DNA from 3 places in the Paenibacillus sp. 11B genome. Region 2 is predicted to be linked to each of the others. Evidence: riboswitches for the same ligand, from Rfam matches in the RefSeq annotation. Region 2 holds a riboswitch; each other region holds the start of a gene.

Region 1 (6,935 bases), on a different contig from region 2:
CATTGTTTTCTCTGCCTGGGGCGGTTCAGGTTTGGCTAGTATTCCTTTAATCCGTTTCCACACACTCATGCCCATTACTCCTGTTCTTTATCTTATAAACAAGCTGCAATAATTAATGCGCCCACGATATGAAGTGCACCCGAGAACAAGCCATAACCTGTCTTGCCCTGCTGTATTCCCGTATCCAGATCCAGGTTCGCCCATCTCCGAATCATATAGTGAACCACACTCTCCAGAATAAGCAAAATAATAAATGAAACTACGGATACCAACAACGCTTCTCCAAGGTGACCCGCTGTCGAAATGGAGGTAGCAAGTACATAACCCTGAGCAAACAGCTTCATTACCATACGTGTCGTAACAGCCATATTGCCCGCCTTTACTTCGGCAAAATCCTTATACTTCGTGAACAACGAATCCACATACATCAAGACAAACAGCAAAACCGAACCCGATAACGTCCAGACCAGCATTGCCAAAATGTTCAAATCCATTACCATAGCCCCCACATATCAACATGAACCGCAATTAAAAGCGAAGGAGAAACGCTGGTCTCTCCTCCGCTGGTGCCCTGCTTACATACAAGGTTTAGTTCTTATTTTCGTATTGCTTCATCAACGCTGCCAGTTCATCCTCAACAGCCTGATCCTTGCCCAGCTTCTCAAACTCATCATCCAGCGATTTTCCTTTGGACGACATTTCATTGCTGGCTTCAGCCTGAGCTTCCATCTGCATCATTTTTTCTTCCATACGCTTCATGCCGGCACTAGCAGTATCTGAACCAAATCCGTTCAGTGCCTTGTTGATTTCGGTTTGAGCTTTTGCTGCATTGTAGCGCGCAACCAATGTTTCGCGTTTATTTTTCATTTGCGTCAATTGTTTGCGCATTTCGTCCAGCTTGCCACGAAGGTTATCGGCAGACGCTTTATTTTGATCATAGCTTGTTTTGTATTCAGCCATCTTCTCTTCAGCGACTTTTTTCTCTTCCAGTGCCCGACGGGCCAGATCCATATTCTGTGCACGCGCAGCTGTATGTGCTTGCTCTTCACGTTTCTTCACGAGAGCTTCCTGTTCTTCGAACAGTTGCTTAAATTTCTTCTCAATAGCAATCTGTGCGGCAACAGCTTTCTCCGCATCTTCCAGATCTTCCTGCATATCCCGGATATATTGATCTGTCATCTTGATTGGATCTTCTGCCTTGTCAATAATGGAATTAATGTTAGACATCGTTAAATCGCGCAATCGTTTGAAAATGGACATTATGGTATTCCTCCTAGTCGATAGTTCATCCTTGTATATAATCATACATACGTGGCAATGTTCTACTCGTTTCAATTTTAACAAAAAAAATCTTAAAAAACGATTTTAGCTACTTAGCCTACCTGGAGCTATTGGATCAGTGGACCGGTTTGGCTCAACAGCTCTTCATCCAGCAGCTTCTCTGCAGTCTGCACAATCTCATCAATCTGCATTCGCGTAATAGCATCAAAGTGAATGCCCATAATCACAGTCACGGTTACCTTTAAATGCAGAGAAGCTCTACGTGCAAGTCTCTCGCACAGCTCTTGTTCTTTATGCCCAGGGATATGCACCGTAGCCCCGTTCACCCGTTCCCGGTCCGGATAAAATGTTGCTACCGCCCCAATATGTGATCTTCCTCCAGTTACCATAAACACTTTGTCTTCCCCTGCCTCAATCACCTGTAAACGAACGGAATTTAAATCGTATGTATTCATCCTGCTCCACCTGTCCTTTTCTATATGTAATATATATGGTGGAATTATGGCTACAATTTAATGAATCAACAATGAAACATCTCACATCATGCATAAATACGGATCCCCCCGGGCATACCAAAGAGAACGCAATTTGGGAAAAGGAGGCACTAACATGCGCATACGCCTCATAATGATATCCATCATGTTCATTCTTCTGGGAGGAAGTTACGCCCCTGCTCAGATATGGGCATCTACAAGCCCGCAAACCGAACCTGCTTCGAAGTCTGATTCTTCCGAAGAGGAACAGCTGACACTGGGACAGCTCAGACAGAAATATGCGGATACGTTCAAAACCAACGGCCCTTCAACAAAAAAGGTCGCACTGACTTTTGATGATGTACCTGATCCGCGGTTCACCCCTCAAGTGCTGGATATTTTAAAAAAATACAAGGTACGGGCTACCTTCTTCATCGTGGGACATCGCGCTGAGAAACATCCGGATTTGGTGAAACGCATGGTGAAGGAAGGGCATATTGTTGGCAATCACAGCTACAATCACCCCCAGTTCAGTAAGCTATCCATGAATGCATTTCGCAAACAAATCTTACATACCGGGGATATTATTCGCAATCTGGTAGGTTACACACCCAAAATGATTCGTCCACCCTATGGCGACATTAACGAGCAGCAGCTGCAATGGGCGGCCAAACAACATTACAGCATTGTGAACTGGAACGTCGATTCCCTGGACTGGAAGGGTCTCTCCAAAGAGGAAGTCAAACAAAACATCCTGTCTGCCGTCAAACCTGGTTCCATTGTTCTGCAGCATGCAGGAGGCGGGGTCGGATCGATATTAAATGGTACTATTGAGGCGTTGCCTGAAGTCATCGAGGAGCTGCGAAACCGCGGGTATGAGCTCGTAACTTTGGATGAACTGTTGGAACTGCCCAAGGGCAAGTAGGATCAAGATTCGCTGCGCAGCGCGTTCAGCAGCAGCGCCAGCAGCTTGGGTTGCTACAGAAATCGGATATGCAAAAGGGTGTCCTTCAATCACAATATTGTGATTGAAGGACACCCTTTACGGTTTGATGTAGGTTCAGTTGTAGTCTCACATGTTCATGTGCAGCTACTCTTTTGATTTTATTTCAAAATGTAAAGTTCAACATCCTGAATACCAAATGTGTTCACGGATTGCTTGCTGCCAGGAATAAAGATATCAATTTTATGGCCTTTGATGGCACCACCCACATCACGGGCTGTAGCAACAAATGCCTGTTTAGGTAGTCCTGGATGTGTATGACCCGTTACCAGTACTTTTGTACCCAGTGGAATGATACTAGGGTCTACTGCGATCGTGCCAAGTTCGAGCGGATTACCGAAGTAATCTACTGCACCCCATCCTCCATTTTCGGAAGCATCCGCGGAGTATGCTGTTGCTTTTACGTCGACAGTTTTGCTGTAATCAAACGTTTTCCCCCAGGCCTGTACCACCTTGCTATCCGAATTTACGTCAAGACTTGCGGCAGTCACCGTTTTGGCCTCTGTTTTTGCTGCTGCAGCAGAAGCTGTGTTCGTTGTGTTACCAGGGATCGTAATTTTCAATCCCCCATAAATGTTGTAGGCTGAAATGTCATTGTTAGCTTTAATAAGTGCGTTAAGTCCAACTCCATATTGTTTGGATAAGGTGTAGAAGGTATCCCCCTCTTTGGCCACATGAACTGAATCAGCATGAGCCGGAACGGCTTGAATGAGCATTGCTGCTGTCAGCAAAGCTGTTGCTGTTTTGGCTATACGTTTCTTGTTAATCATGGTCTTCCTCCCTCATTATGCCTGCGAAGTTAGTTGTCGGATTCGGATGGAGGAAACCACCCTATAGGTTCAATTACATGAATAATTTATGTAGCCCTAATTCACCCCAAGCCGTGTGCAAATGATTCTTCCCCAAGCACACTCTGCATCGTTACATCCCCCACACTCCCACCTCCGGAAGTTTCGGCAGGAACAAATATATCACAATTTTGTAACCAAGAGTCGTAGTAAATGTTACCATCTGGCTAATTCACTTCAACTTTTATGCTGAATTCAAGCGACTTTTTTCAATAAATTGTCTATTTGGACTTAAATCATTGATGACAGAAACGTTACTTTTTATGTAAATCTGTTCGTATCCTCACATAACAAAACATCCCTGCCGACTGGGCGTCGACAGGGATGCATGAATCGGATGAACTCTCATCCGCAGAACGAATTTTTGTTTCCACCTTGACCATCATCCTTTAGGATTTGGTTGTATTAAAGCACTTTAGCGAGGAAGTCACGTGTACGTGCATGTTTGGGTTGACCAAACACTTCATCCGGCGTTCCTTCTTCTACAATAACCCCGCCATCCATAAACAGAATGCGGTCACCTACTTCACGGGCAAAGCCCATTTCATGAGTCACGATGACCATGGTCATGCCGCCTACTGCAAGGCGTTTCATGACATCCAACACTTCACCGACCATTTCAGGGTCCAGTGCAGAGGTAGGTTCATCAAACAGCATAACATGCGGCTGCATCGCAAGTGCCCTTGCAATAGCTATCCGTTGTTTCTGTCCACCGGACAGCTGGTTTGGATAGGCATCTTTTTTGTCGGACAAGCCAACCGTTTTGAGCAAATCTTCACAGATTTGTTCCGCTTCTTGTGCAGACTGTTTTTTCACTTTAATGGGAGCAATCGTAATGTTCTGCTGCACCGTTTTATGTGGAAACAGATTGAAATGCTGGAATACCATCCCCATTTTTTCACGAGTCGCATTAATGTTATGTTTGGGACCCGTGATCGATACTCCCTCAAAATCAATCTCCCCAGAAGTAGGCTGCTCCAGTAGATTCAGACAACGTAAGAAGGTACTTTTCCCAGATCCGGACGGACCGATGACCACGACAACCTCACCTTTGCCTATTGTTACGTTGATGCCCTTAAGCACATCGTTGCTTCCATATGATTTGTGTAATTGTCTAACGTCTATCACTTGCACTCAACTTCCTTTCCAGTCGACCCATCAGCTTGGACAAAATGAACGTCAGCACAAAGTAAATGGCTGCTGCAATCAGGAATGGGTTCATTCCTTGGTACGTAATGTTTTTGACCACACTTGCCTGGTACATAATGTCCACCATACCGATAACCGAGATAATGGAGGATTCCTTGATAATTGTCACGAACTCATTACCGATCGCCGGCAACACCGCTTTGAACGCTTGTGGAAGGATGATGTAGCGCATTGCGGCGCCTCTTCCCATCCCCAGGGAACGGGCTGCTTCCAGCTGGCCGCGATCCACACCCTGTATACCTGCACGGAAAATCTCGGCAAGATAGGCACCACTATTAATGGAAAGGGTAATAATACCCGCCTGAAGCGGCGTAAAATTAATACCAAGTGTCAACGCAAGTCCATAGTAGATAATCATCAATTGAACCAGCATTGGTGTACCACGAATAACCTCAACATAAGCTGTTCCGAGCCAGCGCAGAATTGCGACGTCATGCAGACGGAACAGACAGATGATCAAACCAATAATGACCCCGAATATTACACCGAGAGCAGACAGTAAGAGCGTATAGCCCACACCTGTCGCATAGAAGCTTTTGTACTGCCAGAACACTTCAAAAATGTTTTGGCTTTTATTAACCTTGTCTGCCATCAACTGGCTTGCTTCTGTAACCATCTGATCGATTTTATTTTCGTTTTTCAGACGTTCGAGCGTTCCGTTGACTGCATTCAGTAATTCCGTATTGCCCTTGCGAATCCCGATCGCCGCTTCGACCTGCTCTTCATCCGGGATCGCAGCAGATAGTCCGATAACATCATCCAGATAGCCGGCAGCTACTGTATCTTCGACGATCGCAGCATTCACACGATTGGTCTGTAATTGCAGTACGATATCAGATATTTTATCAAGTGCTGTCAGTTTGGCGCCTGGGATTCCCTGACCAATCGTTTCCTGAATGGAACCTTTTTGGACTCCAATTTTTTCATTTTCCAGATCAGCCATGGTTGAATATTTGTCTTTATCCTCATTGCGAATCATGATAACTTGTTTCGATTTATAATAGGTATCGGAGAAGTCGATGCTTTTTTTACGCTCATCCGTTGGCGTCATTCCCGAGATGACCATATCCACACGACCACTCTGCAATGCAGGAAGAAGTCCGTCAAAACCCATATCCTCTATTACAAGTTCTGCCCCAAGATCGGCAGCAATTTCTTTGGCAATCGAAATATCAAAGCCGACAATTTGATCTTTACCATCAATGACTTTATGGAATTCATATGGTGCAAAATCGGCGCTTGTACCGAGCACCAGCTTTTTACTGCCTGAGTCGCCTGTAGTTCCCGTTGCCGACGCAACCGGTGTAACCGTAGTTAGCAAAACCACAAGAGCTATCAGCATCATGGTGTAACGACTAATCAATTTCAACCCTGTTCTCCCCTTATAATACTTTGTATGCTTTCTGTTGTTGATGCCTGAGTCATTATAAAGTAGAATGCATGATTATGCAATGCATTTCGACATTATAAATCTTGACTAGTTTCTGAAAAATAACTGCATCTATGATATAATTATTAAATTATTTTCATTTTTGCTTAAGGAGTCCACCATGACACATACCAAAACTCAAATTCTAACTGTAATTGATCAATATGCTTCCCGTTTTAAGGAGATTTCATCATACATCGGTGCCAATCCCGAACTTGGTAATGAAGAATATCTCGCCTCTGCTCGGTTAAGGGAAGAACTTGTCTTCCATGGTTTTTCCGTAGAAGCTCCTGTTCTTGGCTTGCACACTGCATTTATCGGTACATATGCTGCATCCAAACCTGGTCCGACTATTGCCCTTCTCTGTGAGTATGATGCACTGCCTGAAATCGGTCATGCCTGTGGCCATCATCTAATCTGCATGATGAGCCTCGGAGCTGCGGTAGGTCTGAAGTCCATACTCGATGAAGTAGGCGGTACATTGAAAGTATTCGGTACACCAGCGGAAGAAACCCGGGGCGCCAAAGTGCCTATGGCTGAGGCAGGGTTATTTGATGACTGTGATGTTGCGCTGATGGCTCATCCTTATTACGCCTATGAGAAATCGGGCAGTTCCCTGGCTATTGATGCCGTACAATTTGAATTCCATGGGAAATCTTCACATGCTGCTGCAAGTCCACATGAAGGCATCA
Region 2 (6,935 bases):
ATTAATCCTTTTAGCCCTCTAACTTGTCCTTCAATTCTGTTAAGTCGGTTAATTAAATTATTCTTTGTTTTCTCAGAATGATGGCTCCTGCGTTCTTCCGTGTTGCATGACTCATGCTCTTGAATTAGGTCTCCCATTTTCCGATCACTCCTCATTATTTTATCTTATATTATACTATAGCCCCCCTATACTATACAAAATGAAATTCATCTACATTATTTCTACATATATTTTCTATACTATTATCGTTATTACCAATCAAATACAAAACGGTGGAGGAAAGAATATGAAATTGATGCTTTTAAAGAGGTTTATCGTAATTGGTTCTTTAGCTATTCTCGCTACGGGATGTACTAATGCGATTAAAAATAATGCAATGGAAGGAATGGATCATTCAAACACGAATAATCCTACTTCGGCTGGTTCCAGTCCTGTGAAATTCACATCTAGTACTCCAGTGGTAAATGGCAAAGAATTTACGATCACCGCACAAGAGAGCAATCTTGAAGTTTCCAAAGGTAAGATATTACCTGTTTGGACTTTCAACAATTCTGTCCCCGGACCTCAAATCCGTGTAAAGGTTGGAGACAACGTAAAAATCAATCTAAAAAATGAGTTGAATCAGCCTGTCTCCATTCATTGGCACGGCTACCCCGTTCCGAATAACATGGATGGCATTCCTGGCGTTACACAAGATGCCGTTGAACCAGGTAAAACATTTACGTATACGTTCAAAGCTAATGTACCAGGTACCTATTGGTATCATTCTCATCAAGACAGTGTAAACCAAGTGGATAAAGGCTTGTACGGTTCCCTTGTTGTTGAGGAACTGAAAAATGACTATGACCGGGACTATACTCTCATGTTAGATGAATGGATGAGTTCCAGCGACATGAATACGAGTGATTCCGACAATATGGGTATGAAAGAGATGAATCATAATGAAATGAATATGTCCGGATCGGATATGAACATGGACGAGAACACTACGGGTATGGGCGGACATGATATGAGCATGTATGACCTATACACGATAAACGGGAAATCAGGTACTGCCATTGATAAACTCATGGTTAAAGAGGGCGATAAAGTTAGAATTCGCTTAATTAATGCAGGATACATCAGTCATCAAATGCACTTACATGGCCACAATTTTAAAGTAATAGCGTCGGATGGACAGCCCCTAAATGAACCCGAGATGATAAAAGATCAATTACTTTCTATAGCTCCTGGAGAACGTTATGATATTGAATTTACAGCTGATAATCCAGGCTCCTGGCTACTTGAAGAACATGGAATTGAGTCGCCGAAACAAAATATGAAAGCCGTTATCCAATACGAAGGTTCAAAAGTTCAAAATGACAATTCCAATGCTTCAGCTACGCTTCCTGTGTTTGACTTCGAAAAGTATGGTAACATGTCAGATCCATTATTTTCGTTGAATGAGATATTTGATCAAAACGTGACAATGAATTTAAATACGGAAATGAAAGATGGAGAAATGGTGTACACCATTAACGGAAAGGTATTTCCGGATACAGATGTCATAAAAGTCCAGAAAGGTGACAAGGTCAAAGTTACTTTTGTGAATCAGTCCAAAACGGATGACCATCCTATGCATCTCCATGGACAGTTTTTCCAAGTGCTAAGTAAAAATGGTCAATCCTATCAGGGGTCAACGATCATAAAAGATACACTAAATGTTAAACCAGGGGAAACTTATGTTGTTGCTTTTGAAGCCGATAACCCTGGAAATTGGATGTTCCATTGCCATGACTTGCATCATGCTTCCGCGGGAATGGTAACGGAAGTCATGTATACAGATTATGAAAGTAACTATACACCTGATCCGAGTGTGGAGAACGTAGCGGAATAAATAAGTAGCATTGATTTACTCTTTATTAAGATCTGCTAATAATACGTTAAAAGATAAACAGAAGAAATTATAATGCGGCGATCTTTCCCGGAATGTAACCGAGGATTGGTTGCCGCATTTTTTTAGAAACACCTTAATTGTAAAAAAGCGATACTGTTGCGCTTAAATGCATATCATTCTCTTCTATTAGCTAGCATACCAAAATCCCCCAGGTATAGAGAACTCATTAAAATGAACTCTAATCCGAGGGGACGATATTTCAGAACTATATTGGCGACGTTACTGACTTTTTTATTACAATATCATTCTATTGGAAGATGGACCTGAAAAGGAATACGCACGATCTTCAATATATATTTGATGCCATAAGATAAATACAAGAATGGTCCACAATTTACGGCTTGCATCCAATTTCCCTTCCTTATGGATCTCAAGTAGCTGCAATACATACGTTTTATTGATCCATTGATCTACGTCTGCTGTCATAATCAGATTCCTAGCCCATGAATACCATTCACTTTTTAACCATACTCTCGTTGGGACAGGAAAACCTAATTTTTTTCGTTGCTGTACATCAGGTGGAACCACATCTTTCATAGCATCACGGAGTAATAATTTAGTTGCTGTGGGTGTAACTTTATACTTTGTAGGGATGGTAGCAGCTAATTCAAATACTTTGGTATCTACAAAGGGAACGCGAAGTTCCAAGGAATTTGCCATCGACATTTTGTCTGCTTTCATTAGGATATTCCCACGTAGCCACGTATGAATATCAATATACTGCATCTGTGTGACTTCATCATATAACTTCGCTTGTTCATAAAGTGGCTTAGTCACCTGCTGGGTTGGTTTACATACTCCCTGCTCCGATAACCATGGTGCTAATACCTTGCTTTTTTCATGATCCATAAAAATCTTCGCATTTCCAAAGTAACGTTCTTGCAGAATAAGACTCCCTCTTTCCAAGAATCCTTTGCCTTTCATGCCGGTAGGCATTAATCGTCCAAGATGTCCTGCAAGACTTCTCCATGGACCTGGAAGACCCTGAAACATGCGGAGAGCATAGGGTTCCCGATAAATGTTGTAGCCACCAAAAAATTCATCTGCACCTTCACCTGAAAATGCCATCTTAACATGCTGACTAGCCAACTTCGATACAAAGTAGAGACCCACGGCTGATGGGTCTGCTACTGGCTCATCCATATGCCATATTAGAGAAGGTAGTATATCTATATAGTCGCGGGCATTAATCCGAATTTCATGATGCTCAGTCCCTAAATAGGCTGCTGTCTTCCTAGCATCATCCAATTCACTATAGCCCGGCATATCAAATCCAACGCTGAATGTTTGGGTTGGCTCCAAGCGATGAAGTAAACCTACTAAACTGCTTGAATCAATACCACCCGATAAGAATGCTCCCCTAGGGACATCTGAGTTCTTATGAATACGAACAGATTCCGTTATTACTGATCGTGTTTCCTCTACTAAATCGGAATACGACCTACTTTCATGGGGCTCAAACTTCACTTCGTAATACGGTCTGATGGTCATTCCATTATTCTGTACAATCAAATAATGGCCTGCTTTCAGTTTATGGATCTCTTTGAACATCGTTAGAGGTTCAGGTACATATTGAAATGTGAGATACTGATAAAGAGCATTTTCATCCACTTCCCTATCAATCCTACCTGAAGCCAGCAACGTTTTAATTTCAGAGCCAATCATGTATCCGGAGGCGGTCTCACTGTAATAAACAGGCTTGATTCCGAAATGATCCCGTGCCGCAAATAAAAGATCACTCCTTTGATCCCATATGGTGAACCCAAACATGCCTCGTAAATAGTTGACACATTTAATTCCAACGTCCTCATAAAGCCTCAGTAATACTTCGGTATCGGAATCTGTATAAAATGTATACCCCTTCTGACTCAACCAATCCCTCAACTCTTTATAATTATAAATCTCTCCATTGAATACCAACCAAATATCTTTGTTCTCATTGGTCATGGGCTGTGCCCCGTGCTCAATATCCAGTATACTTAGTCTCCTAAAACCCAGACCGATATGATCATGGATATATATCCCTTCATCATCTGGGCCACGATGAGCTATGGAGTCGGTCATATGTTGCAGAATGTTTGCATCTACTGGCATACGATATTTGTTATATAAACTTACAAATCCACACATAGGGCTATTCTCCTCTAATCAATATAAGATTAGTTTAGCTTTTATGTATGTGGAATCTGTGAAAGATTACCGTCCATATCATAAATCACAGTTTAGATAAGTTATTTACTTATTTATTAGTTTAGTTCACTGGAGAATGGTTCTATCTGTTCGAGGCAAGTTGCTAAACAAAATGGACAAACCCGTGAATTACCCACGGGCTTGTCCATTTTAATGACTATCGTTAACCATTTTAAGATAGTTCTGCTCGCTAACCACTCTACGAGCTGTTACATATTTGGTTTTATAATAACTTTCAGATAAGCTACTAATTCGAACACCCTTACTGCTTGATGAATGTGCAAATTGATTGTTACCTACATAAATTCCCGCATGTGAAATGCTGCGACCATTCGTATTGAAGAAAACGAGATCCCCTGGGCGTAATTCTTCTTTCTCTACAAACGATCCCTTTGCTGCTTGCATACTAGAGGTGCGCGGCAAATCTAGTTTAAACTTATTAAAAACATACAGGATAAAACCGGAACAATCAAAACCAGATGTTGTTGTCCCACCATAAAGGTATGGCGTTCCAACCACTTCTTTTATTTCTTCTGTTAGCTTTGCCTGACTAGCAAATGCACCTGTTGCTGTGGAGGTAAATAAAACTGCTGCTCCAAGAACCGATAAAATGACTTTCTTCAAACTTTTGTTCCTCCCTTAGATGCCTACGGAGTTAGCTTAAGGATTCGGTTAAAGGCTCCCTATATTCTTTTCTTACAAGAATAATTCACCCAACAAATGGTTCCCCCGTTTTCAATACGAAATTCGGCAAAAATAGTTAAATATTTGTAACCTATAGAGTATTATATTGTTAAATTGTGTGGATTTAATGTGGAATTCTCGTATATCTTATTCTAAAAAAGAAACGACCGTCTCCTGCTGAAGTTAGGGAGCGATCGCTTCTTAGCACATGTTCTTTTTGTATTGCCGAATTCTAGTTATAAGTTCAAGGCTCCTCTACACTATACAACCACTTATACCCTATGCCCCAAACCGTTTGAATGGGGTTCTGTTCCAATCCAGCCAACTGCAACTTCTCCCGGATATTTTTCACATGGGTGTCTACGACTCGGTTATCCCCAAAAAAGTCACTTCCCCAGAGACGTTCAATGATTTCATCTCTAGAGAAAACTCTTTGTGGATTCTCGGCCAATATAAGCAATATATCAAGTTCTTTTTGGGTCAAATCCAGATTTGTGTCGAGTACCATAACCTGTCTTCGATCTGGATAAATAATCATGTCAGTATACATGATTTTTTTACCGATTTCTTTAAGGCTTAAAGACTGTGAAGAGCGTCGAACAAGCGCAAACAAGCGAGCAATGAGTTCATCAGAATTTACAGGTTTCACCATATAATCATCAGCACCGACACCTAACCCATGTACCTTATCCTTCACATCCCCTCGAGCTGTAAGCATCAATATAGGTGTTTCAGTAAACGATCTGATTTTTTCACAAAGATGCCATCCATCCATATCCGGCATCATAACGTCTAATAAAATGACATGATACGAATTTTTCTGAAGATAGGACAGTCCTTCGGTTCCATTATGAGCTTCCGTAATATCAAAACCCTCTTTAGTTAAATAAATTCGCAACAGATTTCTCATGTTCCATTCGTCATCAATAACTAATGCTTTCAATTTATTCATATGGTCATCCCATCCATTTCATTAATCTTTAGTAATATGCGGTTTCTGACCGTAAATTTGAACGATCATTAGCTCATTTGTTTCACATATTATATTTTGAAGCTGTGTGATTTTAATGAAGAAGAGGTGATGGACGGGAACATCACTTTAAATCGCGTCCCCTCTCCAATTTTACTTTCCACATGAATTGTTCCTCCTTGTTGTAAAACAAGACTTTGAACAATGGACAGCCCCAGTCCTGTTCCTCCATATGCCCGGGATCTGGATTTCTCAACCCGGTAAAAACGTTCAAATATATTGGGAAGTTCTTCTGTTGAAATTCCGGGCCCCGTATCGCAAATGCTTATTACAACCCCTTCTAATTCAGAAGTTAAAGAAACTTGAATATACCCCTCGGCTGTGTAACGAATGGCATTATCCAATAGATTCAAAATAATCTGTTCCAGTCGGTTAGAGTCTACAAAAATATGGGGTACGGGACTCAACTTACTTCGAATCGTAAGATCTTTTTCTTGGGCTTTTAATTGAACCTTATCTATAGACCTTTGAATAATCGAAGTGGGTTCTACAGACATCAGTTTCAAGTCAATTTTACCTTCTTCCATCTTAGACAATTCAAAGAGATCATTTATGATTACATTTAAACGTCGTGCTTCCTCAGAAATGATTTGTAGATATTTTTTCTTTTCTTCATCATTTTCCACAAGATCTTTAGCCAATATGTCTGCATACCCTTCCATATAAGTAATGGGTGTTTTCAATTCATGAGAGACGTTGGCAAAGAACTCCGAACGATTATCTCGATATTGTTTTAATTCTTTAGCGAGGTCGTTTATGGCTTGTGACAATGAACCAATCTCATCTTTAGTTTCCACAGGAATTTCAAGATTCAGTTCTCCTTTGGCAATTTGGCGAGTTGCACTTTCAATTTTTAATAATGGATTCGATAATCTTTTGGATAGAAAAAATATGCAACCCAACGCCAATAACAGTGCTCCAAATCCAGTGATAAACAGTAAATTTCTAATCGTTTGGATCGAATCTTTCATATTTTCTAGAGAACTAATCACGTAAATCCCTTTGACCGTTGGATTAGTGGTTACGGGGATACCATGAAGCAGGTAAAGTTCGTTATTAAAAGTGAATTCTCTTTCCACCTTCTTCCCTTCTAAC
Region 3 (6,935 bases), on a different contig from region 2:
TAGTCTTCGGATGCAATCCGGGCAGATATCATGGGTGAATTCAGCATGAGTATGCTTCTCCAGATAACTCTCAACTGAATTCCAGCTGTCCTGTTCATCCTTAATCTGTTTGCAGACAGCACAAATGGGAAGCAGTCCGCGCAACGTGCGCACTTCGGACAGAGCTTTCTTCAATTGGCGTTCTGTCTGTTTCTGTTCGGTAACATCCGTGTGTGCAATCAGTGCGAGATCAGACAGCAGGGATGGGTCGGCCTGAATCAATGGGGTGAGTTCGAGACGGAACCACCGTTGTTCGTTGTGGGCCGTTTGAACGAAGATGTCATATGTATGACTGTCTTTAAAAGGTGCAGTGATACTTTTCAACTCCTGAACGATCTTCGCATTCTTTGCTTGTTCCTCGCGTAATGTCCACCCCTCTATTAAACGAAGGTAATAAGATGTTTCGGGTATGGTGCTGGAGTGGCTGGATACGCCCGGTTTGGGAAGCAGTTGCCCGAGTCCTTGTTGCCAAGCCGTATTGCAGCTGCGGATGATCCAGTTATGGTCTACGATGATGAGCTGGTGTTGCATGGACTGGAACGATAATCTCTCCAGATCGGATATTAAGTACCTCATGAAATGAGCTCCTCCTTGGCAGAAAACTTATCTTAAATCATCTGGAATTTCCAAAATATCGGCGACCTGGTTCCTGAACCGGGTTGCTTTGCGTGTACCGTGGATGAGATTGGACAGACGGTATGGCGGGATGTCGTACTGTTCACAAAATGTCTTTTGGTCGACCTGGAGCTCGGTTAGTCTTCGTTTGATGGCCCATCCGAAAGGAGTCACAGGTTTCTTTTTGTTCAAAAGGGTTCACCCCTCAGTGGAATATAGTATTCAGCCGGTTATTCTTGATGTAGAATATATAGATATGCGAGCTGTATAATTTATTATATACGTATTTGCGTCATCTAACAATTAAAAAAGACGGAAATAAGTGTATTTTATTATGTAAAATGGCGTAATTACGTTAAATAGACAAAATAAATGACATGAAAAACACGCCAGCGATGAGGTGCGGCGTGTTTTTCATGTTTTACTGTATGAGGAGGTGAGTTGTATGGGGGTGAAGGGGTAGAGATCAGGCCCTATAGGCGTGAAGTCCTGCTCCAAGCATATGGAAGCTGGGGAATAATGTTTTCATGGACATTGAGGCTGGTTGTACCAGTCCATCCGCAGCGGAGGCGCTGACGGTATGCCATTCATGCTCCAGGTCTGCGGCGAGGCGAACCAACAGGTTCTGGGTTGTATCGGGAGTGAGGGGAATCACCTTGGAGGCTTCGGTTATGCAGGCACTCATGGCTGAATACAGATAACCAAGGACTGCCTCCTCGACAGGGATTTCGAGGTGGTGGTTAATCCAGGCGTGAACAGTGGAAAGGCAGCCAACGGATTCATACTTAGCCAGAGTCTGTTCAAGCTCGCTAAAATCAATCCAGGGGTGGAGTGCACGAGCCAGCTTAATCAATCGTTTTCCCATTGTAGAGGCATGTTCTCTGAGGCTTGCTGGGGTGCGCTGGACATGAACGAGTTTGTCGATAAGGGCTGTACGCCACGCGTCATTATGATCTGTGGCGGTGTATATGCCTTTAATCGCCATACCTTCCAGACGCACGATACTGGGGTGCAATTGACAGCGCATGAATGATTCTAGATCTTCAGCACTGCGAATGGTTCCTTCAGTAATATGGGTATCCATACCAAAAGAATGGGTGAACCCTCCGACCTGGATAGAGGAATCAAGCAGTTTGACGTAATCGAGCAGCTTATTCCCACGGTTCACAATCTTTCGCCTCCTACGTTCGTTAAATGTAATGTAAAATAACATTTATACTCTGTTTTAGTTCGTTTTAAGTTCGTAAATCCGAATTATATGATATATATGTTCACATAAATATCCGCTTTTTGTCAATAGTTTCTGGGTTTTAAATTTAAAAATCTTTATTATGTTAATTTATATTACAATTTAAGTTATCTTGTTTAAGGTGAATGGAGTAATTGTTCCTTATAAAGGAAGTAGAGTGATCCGCCTGCTCGGATATAAAAACGGGATCAATTTTAATCATATGTGCTTTTTAGGAGAAAATGACGAGATTATACGATTTTTGGAAGGGAAAGCGCAGTTAAAATGATAATATTAAAAATGCTTTACATTTAAACTTGAAGCGGGTATAATCAATTCTGTTGCCGATTATTTACGACATGCGGTCGTGGTGGAATGGCAGACACGCTATCTTGAGGGGGTAGTGGGTGTATACCCGTGGAGGTTCGAGTCCTCTCGACCGCATCATAAGAACGATTAAGAAGAAGCTTCCCATACGGGGAGCTTCTTTTTTATGTTTTTTTACAGTAAAGATGAGTCCAGACAAAAAAAGGTCACCCGTTTCCCTGAATGCATGCTCATTCTGTCTGCAGGGTTCGGATGGCCTTGAATTGTTATTTAAGCAATTCTTTGATGTCTGCTTCAATTTTATCAGGTGTTGTTTTGGGAGCATACCGTTTCAAAACACGTCCGTTCTGATCCACAAGGAATTTGGTGAAGTTCCATTTGATGGCTTTGGAGCCGAGTACGCCAGGTGCTTCTTTGGTTAGATGCTGGAATAGAGGATGAGCGCTTGAACCATTCACATCGATCTTCTCAAACATGGGGAAGCTGACACCATAGTTCATCTGGCAGAACTCGGCAATATCATCAGAAGAGCCTTTTTCCTGTGCAAACTGGTTGCTTGGAAAACCAAGAACTTCAAATGGGGAATCTTTGAACTTATCCTGGAGTTCTTGCAGACCTTTGAATTGAGGTGTAAGGCCGCATTGGCTTGCTGTATTCACGATAAGCAGTACTTTGTCACGATAGTTGGACATCTCAACTTCCTGACCGCGAAGGGTGTTTACTTTGTAGTCGTAGACTGACATGAAAATCGCCTCCATTTCATATTCTTCTATCATTTATTATATTGATTGCAATTAAATATTGCAAAATTAATATTGTTTTTTTAACGCTATTTGGACCTCTCGTGTATGAACTGTGAATGTTTTGCTACCTGAATTTCGCTAAAGAGAGAATTAGAGAGCTTTGAAGAGATGGGTGGAGAATGGATGTGTTGTAAGCGCTATTATTGATGTGAAATGGCAAAAATCCGTCGATTCGGTGATCTGCGCAGACTTTACACCGATATGGCACGGGTGTATGATTCATATCGTAATTCCAATTTCAATTAAATTTTACATGAAAAACGAAACAAACGATAATATCGCTCTGATTAAGGAACATAATGGAACGATGTTTTAATCGCTGAGTTTCCATTCATTCATGGGTGGGAAACGGGGGAACCAACAGGATGAACTGTCCAGGACAGTAGGCATCCATGGGGTGAATTTTCCGGTGACAGCCGGAAATAGGGCGACTCTCGCGCCCGAATCCGTCAGCTAACCTCGTAAGCGTTAAAGGGAGAGGCAACAAGCCGTACGCTGGTTCATAGTGTCTTTTTGCTATGGATTATTGAAGAAGCGTCCGGGAGGCCTTGGTCCCCCACGCTTCTTTTTTGTTGTCTTTTCACGCCAAGGGAGGAACGAATGATGGATAAAGAGATGATCTTAGTGACTGCTCCAAATGAAGCAGGACGTAAATTTATCAAATTGCTGATGTACAAAAAAATGCCGTTTGCCGTTCTGACCAACAGTGCAGGGGAAGAGCGCAGGCTCCGGAGAATTGGTGTGGAGCATGTCATTCGCATGAACACGGCTGCAGCTCAGAAATGGTTTTTGCCGCAAGGCAGTGTAGGCAATGTTTTTATTTTTGAAAATAGCCTAAACCTGACCTGCCGATATTTGCAGATCTGCCGCTCCTGGACATCCAAGTCCCTGTGTGTCATTACAGAACAAAGCCACCCCAAAGGGATCTATCGGGGAATGGGAGCAGACCGTATCGTATATTCCTTGAATGGGGAAGTTGGGTTTCTGCTTAATGGTTAGTGGTACTATTCCTGTGATTGATCCAGTGTCAGCTGCCTGTTATAATTGAAATCATAAATATACGGAATATTGAGGAGACTCATGCATGATGGTGGGTCTTCTTTTTTATGGTTTGGGAAATGGGGAAATGAATTTCCTGTGGCTAACGAGGAGGAATAGGCGTGCCGGATGTACGTGGAATACAATGGTTGTTCTTTGATGTGGGGGATACGCTTGTGGACGAGTGGGAGCCGGTGGATGATATTATTGGTCAGTTCGTTCGAGAAGCTTGTGCGCTTGGTTATCAGGTGGAGATGCAGACAGTACGAGAACTATTTGCCGCCTCCTACCGAAATTACGAGCAATGGCCGATGAAACTGGCTATTCGTACCCTGATCAGCGATGAGCGGCACCGGGAACAGATACAGGAGAAGCTGAAGTTCCGCAAAGAGCTTGAACGCCCCTTCGCGTCAGCCGACGCTGTTCTCCAGACGTTGTCGCAACACTATAAGATTGGCATCATTGCCAATCAGAGCCCGGGGACGGAAAATCGGCTGGATAGCTATGGTTTGCGTAAGTACGTGGATGTGCTGGCCTGTTCCGCTGAAGAAGGAGTGTCCAAGCCTGATCCTGAATTGTATGCTGTAGCTCTGAAACAAGCGGGATGTAAACCGGAGGAAGCGGTCATGATCGGCGACCGGATTGATAATGATATTATTCCGGCTAAGAAGCTGGGTATGCACACGATCCGAATTTTGCAGGGGTATGGCAGGTTCCAGCCGGAGCTAGCAGATGCAGACCGTCCAGACTGGACGGTTGAATCACTGGATGAACTACTTCCCTTGTTGATGGTAACTCAAAATTGATAAATAAACTAAAAGCGGTATTTAGAGCTGATCTCTAATCGGTATGGATCAGGTTGGATTAGGCTGCTGCTAAAAAATATAAAAGGCTGATCATCTCAAGGGATACGTTACTTGAGTTGATCAGCCTTTTTGAGTTAGACAAAATACGGATTAGTTTTCTTTAACCTAGAACAACCGAATGGTCTGGATGATCAGATACACATTCAGGATAACGATAACTCCGGCAATGATCCAGGAGATGATTTTGAGCCACAGCTTGTTAGCAAAATCCCCCATGCTTTTTTTGTCACTCGTAAACATGATCAGTGGAATAACGGCAAAGGGGAGCTGCAGCGACAACAGAACCTGGCTCAGAATCAGCAGTTCTTCTGTTCCGTGCTCTCCGGCAATAGCTGTTACGATAACGGCCGGGATGATTGCAATCAGACGTGTTACCAGCCGACGAAGCCACGCCGGAATACGAATGTTCAGGAAGCCTTCCATTACAATCTGACCGGACAGTGTGCCGGTGAGTGTTGAGTTCTGGCCTGAAGCCAGCAGGGCTACACCGAACAGGATGCTGGCGATGGTGGTTCCCAGCAAAGGTGTCAGCAGATGGTAAGCATCCGTAATTTCCGCAACCTGGGTCATGCCTGCACTATGGAACACGGCAGCAGACACAATCAGGATGGCTGCATTGATGAACAGGGCCAGTGTTAAAGCGATTGTTGAATCCATGGTGGTATACAGAATCGCTTCTTTTTTACCCTTAGTTGTCTTTTCAATCTGACGGGTCTGTACGATAGAAGAATGCAGATACAGATTATGGGGCATCACGGTTGCGCCAATAATGCCGATGGCGATGTAGAGCATGGCTGGATTTTGCAAAATTTCGGCACTGGGTACAAAGCCGTGCATGACGCCGCCCATATCCGGTTTGGCGAGAAAAAGGTCAATCCCGAAGCAGAGGGCGATGGTAGCCATCAGCACAATAACGAGCGATTCCAATGCGCGGAAGCCTTTATTTTGCAGCAAAAGAATGACCAGTACATCGACAGCGGTAATAATGACGCCATATAACATGGGAATGTTGAACAACAGTTTGAGCGCGATGGCTGAACCAATAACCTCGGCAAGGTCGGTGGCTGCAATTGCAAGCTCACACAATATCCATAACACCATCACGACAGGCATGCTGAATCGTTCGCGGCAGGCTTGCGCCAAATCCCGTCCTGTGACAATCCCGAGCTTACCAGCGAGAGACTGTAACACAACAGCCATCAGGTTTGAAATCAGAATAACGGACAATAGGGTGTAGCCGAATTGTGAACCACCTGCAATATCAGTTGCCCAGTTCCCGGGATCCATATATCCAACGGCAACCAGGTAACCCGGTCCAACAAAAGCTAGGAACTTTTTCCACCAAGCAGCGTTCTGAGGCACCTTCATGGAGCTATGGGCTTCCCCGAGAGAGGGGGCCATACCCGCAGCCAATGGTTCATTGGAAGGAGCGTTGAACGGATTTTTTTTACTCATAATATAATCACCCGACTTTGAAGTATTGATATTCTATATGAAGAGGAACGATGTCATTCCTTTGATTAAATTTGAACATTGAAATCAAAATGAAATCAAAATCAAAAAACGTAATTAAACTACTTTCGATATGTCTAAACGTTTATGTTGATACTTACATTGTACTCCTTCAATTATTTTTGTCTAGTGCAACTTTTGTGTAGAAGGACAAGATTTACCGGAGAAGGAGTTGTGCCTTAGTATATTACCCAACCCTTAATAAATAACCAATGTGCATCTCACGTGCATGAAAATAATAAAGATGTAAAAGCTGAATAAGGAACAACATGCGTTTCAAAATAAGCCAGAAGTTTAAATTGAATAGTAGGCATTAAAAAATTTGAAGGTGAAGGAGAGATTTTTAATGGAAGCTTTATATACAGCAACAGCGACAGTTAAAGGTGGACGTACAGGTTCGGTGGCTTCTTCGGATGGTGTGCTCAAGCATGATCTGAAAATGCCAAAAGAGCTTGGAGGCCCTGGTGGTGAAGGTACCAACCCTGAACAGCTCTTTGCAGCTGGATA

Evidence for each region. Region 2 has a riboswitch for cyclic di-AMP ahead of Q0V21_RS30635 (C40 family peptidase). Riboswitches for the same ligand answer to the same signal wherever they lie in the genome.
Region 1: another riboswitch for cyclic di-AMP. It lies ahead of Q0V21_RS01800 (3D domain-containing protein); the one in region 2 lies ahead of Q0V21_RS30635 (C40 family peptidase).
Region 3: another riboswitch for cyclic di-AMP. It lies ahead of Q0V21_RS15505 (HAD family hydrolase); the one in region 2 lies ahead of Q0V21_RS30635 (C40 family peptidase).

What each region holds. Positions count from the first base shown of each region.
Region 1 is NZ_JAUKNS010000001.1:402,931-409,865, forward strand. Features, by position in the region: gene Q0V21_RS01775 (DUF4178 domain-containing protein) at 1-69, opposite strand, end outside; gene Q0V21_RS01780 (DUF350 domain-containing protein) at 93-494, opposite strand; gene Q0V21_RS01785 (PspA/IM30 family protein) at 589-1,260, opposite strand; gene lpdD (prenylated flavin chaperone LpdD) at 1,389-1,736, opposite strand; gene Q0V21_RS01795 (polysaccharide deacetylase family protein) at 1,891-2,679, shown strand; gene Q0V21_RS01800 (3D domain-containing protein) at 2,859-3,527, opposite strand; cyclic di-AMP (ydaO/yuaA leader) riboswitch at 3,530-3,726, opposite strand; gene Q0V21_RS01805 (amino acid ABC transporter ATP-binding protein) at 4,011-4,733, opposite strand; gene Q0V21_RS01810 (ABC transporter substrate-binding protein/permease) at 4,720-6,183, opposite strand; gene Q0V21_RS01815 (M20 family metallopeptidase) at 6,365-6,935, shown strand, end outside.
Region 2 is NZ_JAUKNS010000010.1:62,217-69,151, reverse strand. Features, by position in the region: gene Q0V21_RS30650 (metal-sensitive transcriptional regulator) at 1-137, opposite strand, end outside; gene Q0V21_RS30645 (multicopper oxidase family protein) at 287-1,876, shown strand; gene asnB (asparagine synthase (glutamine-hydrolyzing)) at 2,171-4,066, opposite strand; gene Q0V21_RS30635 (C40 family peptidase) at 4,277-4,750, opposite strand; cyclic di-AMP (ydaO/yuaA leader) riboswitch at 4,756-4,889, opposite strand; gene Q0V21_RS30630 (response regulator transcription factor) at 5,055-5,762, opposite strand; gene Q0V21_RS30625 (sensor histidine kinase) at 5,852-6,935, opposite strand, start outside.
Region 3 is NZ_JAUKNS010000003.1:102,850-109,784, reverse strand. Features, by position in the region: gene Q0V21_RS15530 (nitrogen regulation protein NR(II)) at 1-615, opposite strand, end outside; gene Q0V21_RS15525 (hypothetical protein) at 643-846, opposite strand; gene Q0V21_RS15520 (urease accessory protein UreF) at 1,121-1,822, opposite strand; tRNA gene Q0V21_RS15515 (tRNA-Leu) at 2,244-2,326, shown strand; gene Q0V21_RS15510 (glutathione peroxidase) at 2,476-2,952, opposite strand; cyclic di-AMP (ydaO/yuaA leader) riboswitch at 3,320-3,495, shown strand; gene Q0V21_RS15505 (HAD family hydrolase) at 3,613-4,011, shown strand; gene Q0V21_RS15500 (HAD family hydrolase) at 4,173-4,856, shown strand; gene Q0V21_RS15495 (Nramp family divalent metal transporter) at 5,022-6,317, opposite strand; gene Q0V21_RS15490 (organic hydroperoxide resistance protein) at 6,775-6,935, shown strand, end outside.